Regions from separate parts of the Cryobacterium sp. TMT2-15-1 genome, predicted to be linked through region 2. Evidence: predicted binding sites of a transcription regulator. Region 2 holds the regulator's gene; the other holds the start of a gene.

Region 1 (4,009 bases), on a different contig from region 2:
GATATAGCCGGGAGGAGCCCCGACCAGACGGGACACGGAGAACTTTTCCCCGTACTCGCTCATGTCGATGCGCACCATCGCCTTTTCGTCGTCGAAGAGGAACTCGGCGAGCGCCTTCGCCAGCTCCGTCTTGCCCACGCCGGTCGGCCCGAGGAAGAGGAACGAACCGGTCGGCCGGTCCGGGTCGGAGATGCCGGCCCGGCTGCGGCGCACGGCGTCGGCGACCGCGCGCACGGCCTGCCTCTGCCCGACCAGGCGGTGCCCGAGCTCACCCTCGAGGTTCAGCAGCTTCTCCGTTTCGCCCTGCAGCAGCCGCCCTACCGGAATGCCGGTCCACATCGCGACCACGGCGGCGATGTCCTCCGCGGTGACCTGGTCACCGACCATCCGCGGCCCATCCTGCTCGGTCTGCTCCGCCTCGGCGAGTTCCCGATCGATCACCGGAATCTCGCCGTAGAGCAGCCTGGACGCTTTCTCCAGGTTGCCTTCGCGCTCGGCCACCTCGGCCTGGCTGCGGGTGCTCACCAGGCGCTTCCTCAGATCGCCGATGCGGTTGAGCGAGGAACGCTCCTTGTCCCAGCGGTCCTGCAGTTCAGCAAGGGCCACCGTGTATTCAGCAAGGTCAGCACGCAATTTCCCCAGGCGAGCCTTAGAGGCGTCGTCCTTCTCCTTTTTCAGCGCGAGCTCTTCCAACTCCAGCCTCTGCACTCTGCGACGCAGTTCGTCGATTTCCACGGGAGCGGAGTCGATCTCCATCCGCAGTCGGCTGGCCGCCTCGTCGATCAGGTCGATGGCCTTGTCCGGCAGCTGGCGGGCAGTGATGTACCGGTTGGAGAGGGATGCCGCGGCCACCAGCGCCGAGTCCGCGATCGACACCTTATGGTGGGCCTCGTAGCGCTCCTTGAGCCCGCGCAGGATGGCCACGGTGTCTTCCACACTGGGCTCGTCGACCAGCACCGGTTGGAACCGGCGCTCGAGGGCGGCATCCTTCTCGATGAATTCGCGGTACTCGTTGAGCGTGGTCGCACCGATCAGGCGCAGCTCGCCGCGGGCGAGCATGGGCTTGAGCATGTTGGAGGCCGCCACGGACCCTTCGCCGCCGCCGGCACCCATCAGGGTGTGCAGCTCGTCGACGAAGGTAATGATCTGCCCCTGCGCGTCGTTTATCTCCTTGAGCACGGCCTTGAGCCGCTCCTCGAACTCGCCGCGGTACTTGGCCCCCGCCACCAGGGCCGCCAGGTCGAGGGAGACCAGCTGCTTGCCCTTGAGGGAGTCGGCCACATCGCCGGCCACGATGCGCTGGGCCAGCCCCTCCACAACGGCGGTCTTGCCCACTCCCGGTTCACCGATCAGCACCGGGTTGTTCTTGGTGCGGCGGGTGAGCACCTGACTGACCCGCCGAATCTCCGCGTCCCGCCCGATCACCGGGTCAAGCTTGCCGCTCTGGGCGATCTCGGTGAGGTTGACGCCGTACTGCTCCAGCGCCGTCTTCGCTTCTTCCTGGGGAGGTTGCTGACCTGCTTGCATCGGAAGATCCTCTCTCGGGCCCGCCGCTCTCGCCGCAGGTCGATAAAAAGCTGAGCCTGTTGGACTCAAGTTTACGGGACATTGAGAAAACGCGCCAGCGGTCCGGAGACAACTCGGTGGTGCTGCGGCGGCGGTATCAACACGACCCAGTTCTGGTCCGGGGTATCCGAATTCCTTCGTCGGATGCCATACTTACCGAACAAAAGACCCGTTTCTACACTCAGCGCAGAGGATCAGGCCCGTGGCCACGCCCACCCTTAATAACTTCATCAACGGCCGCTTCGTCACTCCCTCCGGCACCGAGCTGCTCGACATCGTCGATCCCACAACGGGGCGCCGGGTCGCCCGGGCCCCGGTCTCCACCGCGGCCGACGTCGACGACGCGATGACCGCCGCGAAGACCGCCTTCCACACCTGGGGCCGCACCACTCCCGCCGAGCGGCAGCGCGCGCTGCTGCGCCTCGCCGACGCGATCGACGCCGAGAGTGACGCCATCGTGGAGGCCCAGCACCGCAATACGGGCCAGCCCCGCGCCACGATCGCCGTCGACGAGGTCGCGGCCGGCGCCGATCAGCTGCGCTTCTTTGCCGGTGCCGCCCGACTGCTCGAGGGCAAGTCCGCCGGTGAATATCTACCCGGCATGACCTCCTGGGTACGCCGCGAACCGATCGGCGTGATCGGGCAGGTCACCCCGTGGAACTTCCCCTTCCTGATGGCCATCTGGAAGATCGGCCCCGCGCTGGCGGCCGGCAACACCCTCGTGCTGAAGCCCAGCGACACCACCCCGGAGTCGACCCTCGAACTCGCCCGGATCAGCCAAGGCATCCTCCCCGACGGCGTGATGAACATCGTGCTCGGCAACGGCGGCACCGGGGCCGCGATCGTCGAGCATCCGGTGCCCGGCCTGGTCTCGATCACCGGCAGCGTGCGGGCCGGTATGGCCGTCGCCGCCGGCGCCGCGAAGACGCTCAAGCGGGCACATCTCGAGCTCGGCGGCAAGGCGCCGGCCCTGGTCTTCGCCGGCGTCGACGTCAGCAAGACCGCCGCCGCCATCGCCGACTTCTCCTTCTATAACGCCGGGCAGGACTGCACGGCCATCACGCGAGTGCTCGTGCACGAGTCCATCCATGACGAGTTCGTCGACGCACTCGTCGCCGAGGCGCGCAGCCGCACTACCGGGTCGGCCGACGACGCCGACAACTACTTCGGGCCGCTCAACAACGTCAACCACTTCGACGACGTCGCGCGCAAGGTCGCGGCCCTGCCCGACCACGCTGTCATTGCCACCGGCGGACACCAGGTCGGCACCGAGGGCTTTTTTTTCGAGCCCACGGTCGTCACGCAGGTGCGCCAAACGGATGCGATCGTGCAGGAGGAAACGTTCGGCCCGGTGATCACGGTGCAGCCCTTCACGTCGGAGGAGCACGCGGTCACGCTCGCGAACGATGTCAACTACGCACTCGCCTCCAGCGTGTGGACCCTCGACCACGCCACGGCCATGCGGGTCTCCCGCGACCTCGACTTCGGCGCGGTGTGGATCAACACCCACCTCCTGCTGACCGCCGAGATGCCACACGGCGGTTTCAAGCAGTCCGGATACGGCAAAGACCTGTCGATGTACGGTGTCGAGGACTACACCCGGATCAAGCACGTGATGAGCGCGCTGGAATAAACACGGGTCTCGACGGGCTCGAGCACCGCCAGGCTCGACCACCGCCTACGAGAACAGAGGCCCCTCGATGACTTTCCATCCGCTCGACCCGCTCTCCGCCGCTGAGTTCACCTCGATCGAGCTGGTCGAGCCGCCCCGGAGCGCCCCGCTCGACATCGGGCAGCCCGACGGCCCGAGCTTCACGCTCGACGGCAACCTGGTCGAGTGGCGGAGCTGGTCGCTCCGGGTGTGCGCCGGGCGAGCACGCCGGGCATGACCATGAACATGACCAGCCCGCCCGCCCATAATCCACACCACCATGACCACTGAGTGCGACACCCGTCGCGAACCGAGGGAGAAACCAGCGTGACCCGAGTAGCCAACTACGTCGTCGCATACGAAGCGACCGAACGGGGCAATGACACCGTCGAGCTGGGTGTCGCGCTGGCGCGCCTGACCCGCTCCGAGCTGCGTCTGTGCCTCGTGCTGCCACATCATTCATCCACCGTCCCGGCCCGGGTCGGTGCGTCCACTTCCCCCGACTACCAGGCTCTGCTCGAGGAGCAGGCCCTCGAGTGGCTGGAACAGGGCAAGGCCCTGGTTCCCGATGACGTGGTCGCCACCACGCATCTCCTCTACGCCGACTCCACCACGGAAGGCTTGCTCCAGGCCGCTCGCGCGTTCGACTCGGACCGCATCGTCGTCGGGGCCTCACGCCGCGGCCTGATGAACCGATTCACGATCGGCAGCGTGGCCAACGCGCTCCTGCACGCCTCGCCGGCGCCCGTCGCCCTCGCGCCCCGCGGCTACAAGGCTCCCGCGCAGCTGACC
Region 2 (4,009 bases):
AACGGCATCGTGCACGTGTCCGCCAAGGACAAGGGCACCGGCAAGGAGCAGTCGATGACCATCACGGGCGGATCCTCGCTCGCTAAGGAAGACATCGAGCGCATGGTGCGCGAGGGCGAAGAGCACGCCGCCGAGGACAAGCGCCGTCGCGAGGCAGCCGAGACCCGCAACACGGCGGAGCAGCTCGCGTACTCGATCGAGAAGCTGATCAAGGAGAACGACGAGAAGCTGCCCGAGGACGTGAAGTCCGAGGTTCAGGCCGACGTCGACGCACTCAAGGCCGCTCTCGTCGGCGACGACGATGCGGCCGTGAAGACGGCCTTCGACAAGCTCAACGAGAGCCAGGGCAAGCTCGGCGAGGCCATCTACAAGACCAGCCAGGCGGATGCCGCGGCCGGTGCCCCGAGCGACTCCGAGCCGACCGCCGACGCGGCCGGCTCTGACGAAGACGTGGTTGACGCCGAGGTCGTCGACGACGAAGACGAGGCCAAGAAGTAATGGCAGACGACAACAAGCGTCCTGGCGACGAGCCGTTCGACGAGGGGGCATCCGCTGAGGGTGCCCCCGGGGCCGACGCCGAGACGGAATCCGAAGGTGTGAGTGTCGAGGACATCGACGAGGCGTCCGCCGAGGGTATCGAAGAGGACGAGCTGACGGTCCAAGACATCCTGGATGCCGCCACGCGGGAAGTCGACGAGCCCACGAGCGAGCACCTCGCCGACCTCAAGCGGGTCACCGCGGAGTACGCCAACTACCGGCGCCGCACCGAGGCCAACCGCGAGGTCGAGCGTGAGCGCGTCACCGTGGATGTCGTCAAGGGCCTGATTCCCGTGCTCGACGATCTCGACCGCGCTGAGAAGCACGGCGACCTGGTCGAAGACTCGGGGTTCAGCACGATCGCCGCAAAACTCCGGGGGAGCGTCGAGCGCCTGGGCGTGAAGTCCTTCGGCACGGTCGGCGAACCGTTCGATCCGACCATCCACGAGGCGATCTTCCAGCTGCCCACCGCGGGCATCGAGTCGGAGACAGTCGGTGACGTGATCGAGACCGGTTACTTCCTCGGCTCGTCGCTCCTGCGCGTGGCCAAGGTCGTCGTGCAGGTACCGAGCGATGGCTAGCCAGGACTGGTTCGATAAGGACTTCTACAAGGTCCTGGGTGTGTCAAAGGACGTCACCCCGGCCGAGCTGAAGAAGGCCTATCGCAAGCTCGCCCGCACGTACCACCCGGACTCCAATCCGGGCAACCCTGCGGCCGAGGCGACGTTCAAGGAGATCAGCGAGGCACACTCGGTGATCGGTGACCCTGCCCAACGCAAGGAATACGATGCCGTGCGCGCGATGGGCGGTGGAGCCCGCTTCACCGCCCCGCGCCCCGGCGGCGGGCAGGCCGGAGGCTTCGACGATGTCTTCGGCGGCATGTTCGGTGGGGGCGCGCGGCAACAACAGCCCGGCTACTCCTATGAGCAGGGCGGTTTCGACGACCTCCTCGGCGGCATGTTCGGCCGCGGTCAGGGTGGTGGCGGTTTCGGCACCTCGAGCGGCGGGTTCCGCGGTTACGGCGGGCCGACTCGCGGCCGCGACGTGATCGCGTCGACCACGGTCGACTTCATCACGGCCACGCACGGTGACCAGATCACCCTGCAAACGCAGGATGGCCGCGCCATCAAGGTGAAGATCCCGGCCGGGGTGGCCGACGGGCAGAAGATCAAACTCCGCGGCCAGGGGCAGTACAGCCCCGACGGCGGCGAGTCCGGCGACATCGTGCTCACGGTGAACGTGCGCAAGCACCCGGTCTTCGAGCGCGACGGGCTGAACCTGCGGGTCTCCGTGCCGGTCACGTTCGTCGAGGCCGCGCTCGGCGCCACTATCGAGGTGCCGACGTTGGGCGGAGCGCCGGTCAAACTGCGTATCGCCCCGGGTACCCCGAGCGGGCGCGTGCTGCGGGTCAAGGGGCGTGGTGTCGTGACGCCCAAGGGCACCGGGGACCTGCTGGCGGAGGTTCAGGTTGCCGTTCCGTCTCATCTGTCGAAGGACGCCGAGGAGAAACTCGCGGCCTTCGCGGAAGCACTGCCGAAGGAGAATCCGCGCGACGAACTCCTCGCGAAGGCGAGAGACTGACGGTGGACGAGAACACCCGGGTTTTCGTGATCTCGATGGCCGCCGAGCTTGCGGGCATGCACCCGCAAACGCTGCGCCAATATGATCGCCTGGGACTGGTGAGTCCCGACCGAACCCCCGGTCGGTCTCGCCGGTACTCGATGCGGGATGTGGCCAAGCTCCGCGAGATCGCGGAGCTTGGTGCCGAGGGTGTGAGCCTGGAAGGCATCCGTCGCATCATTGACCTCGAGGACCACGTGCGCACGCTCGAATCGCGGCTGCGCGAATTGGAGTCTGCGCTGGCCGATGAACTGCTCAACCGTCCGGGCCGCCGCGTCTTCGCGGCCGGCTCGGCCGGCGAGGTCATCTCGATGCGGGCCGGTACGCGCACGCGCCGGTCCAACCAGATCGTGATCTGGCGCCCCCTGGGATCCCGCCCGATCGGCGACGAGAAGTAGCCGCACTGCGGGTTAGCCTGAGGCAATGCCCGATTTTTCCTTTGACCGCCTGAGACGTTTCCCCGACGTGGAAGCGGACAATCTCTTCGCCGTGGATGCGAGCGACCGGCTGATCCTCGACGAGGCGGCCGGCGTGCTGGCCGAGGCAGGATCCGGTGAGGTCGTGGTGATCGAGGACCGCTATGGCGCCCTCACCCTGGGCGCGGCCGCACTGGCCGGGGCTCGGGGAATCCGGGTGCACCAGGATGTCCTCTCCGGGGAGTTGGCACTCGCCCTGAATGCGGCCGACGCCGGACTCGCGGATTCCTACCACTCCCTCATCCTGGGCGAAGAACTGCTGGCGGACGCGCGGGTGGTACTGATCCAGCTGCCGCGCAGTCTGGCGGCGCTCGATGAGTTCGCCGACGCCATCCGTCGTTTCGCGGCACCGGATGTGGTGGTGATCGCCGGCGGACGCATCAAGCACATGACGCCGACCATGAACGCGGTGCTCCGCCGGCATTTCGGCGAGCTGCAGATTTCGTCGGCCCGGCAGAAATCGCGGGTACTCAGGGCAGCGGCCCCGATTGCCTCCGCCACTGAGCCGACGGTGTCCACCTGGCCGAATTCTGTGGAGCACGCCGACCTTGGACTCACGATCTGCGCCCACGGGGCCGCGTTTGCCGGCGCGACCGTCGATATCGGAACGCGCTACCTGCTCGAGTTCCTCGATCGCATGAAAACGGATGCCCGGAGCGCCATCGATCTCGGCTGCGGCACCGGGGTGCTGGCCGCCACCCTCGCCCGACGCCGTCCCGCCCTACGGGTGATCGCCACCGACCAGTCGGCCGCGGCCGTCGCCTCCGCGCGGGCCACCATGGTGGCCAATGCGCTCGCCGACCGGGTCACGGTCGTGCGGGATGACGCGCTCCAGAGCCAACCGGATGCCTCGGCCGAACTGATTGTGCTGAACCCGCCCTTTCATATCGGCTCGTCGGTCCATGCCGGCATAGCCCTGAAACTGTTCGAGGATGCCGGACGAGTGTTGCAGCCCGGTGGTGAGCTGTGGAGCGTGTGGAACACCCACCTCGGTTATCGTCCCGCGTTGACGCGACTGGTCGGGCCGACACACCAGGTCGGCCGGAACGCCAAATTCACCGTCACGGTCTCGACCGGACGCTGAGACGCGCCGGACCGCCGTGAGGCCCGCACTTGGGGGCTTGCGCCAGGGCGTCGAAGCCGACACGCCCGGGATGCGGGAGGGAGTTGCGCACCCCCAGAATTCACCGTAATGTCTCTCTAGTCACCCCACAGGTTCGGAAAGCCGCAGAGTTTCCCGGCCTCAAGTGGGACGAAGGTTTTAGTTTTTTCTCGCATACCCTTCCGCAAGGGGGCGTTCGAGCAGAAACCAAGATAATAGCTCTCTCCGGCTAGTCGTCAGGTCGCATATGCAAATTTTTTCGAGTCGCTTTGGT

Evidence for each region. The regulator HspR, encoded in region 2, represses chaperone genes until heat shock. The targets are predictions, from matches to a motif close to AAGTTGAGTCNNNNNGACTCAACTT.
Region 1: E3O62_RS09760 (ATP-dependent Clp protease ATP-binding subunit) is a predicted target of HspR. The motif match lies at 1,575-1,599, and genes of this name have one in related genera.

Annotation. Positions count from the first base shown of each region.
Region 1 is NZ_SOGD01000035.1:24,284-28,292, forward strand. Features, by position in the region: gene E3O62_RS09760 (ATP-dependent Clp protease ATP-binding subunit) at 1-1,527, opposite strand, end outside; gene E3O62_RS09765 (aminobutyraldehyde dehydrogenase) at 1,769-3,199, shown strand; gene E3O62_RS09770 (hypothetical protein) at 3,267-3,455, shown strand; gene E3O62_RS09775 (universal stress protein) at 3,545-4,009, shown strand, end outside.
Region 2 is NZ_SOGD01000004.1:185-4,193, reverse strand. Features, by position in the region: gene dnaK (molecular chaperone DnaK) at 1-498, shown strand, start outside; gene E3O62_RS00355 (nucleotide exchange factor GrpE) at 498-1,118, shown strand; gene E3O62_RS00350 (DnaJ C-terminal domain-containing protein) at 1,111-2,118, shown strand; gene E3O62_RS00345 (heat shock protein transcriptional repressor HspR) at 2,121-2,555, shown strand; gene E3O62_RS00340 (class I SAM-dependent methyltransferase) at 2,581-3,717, shown strand.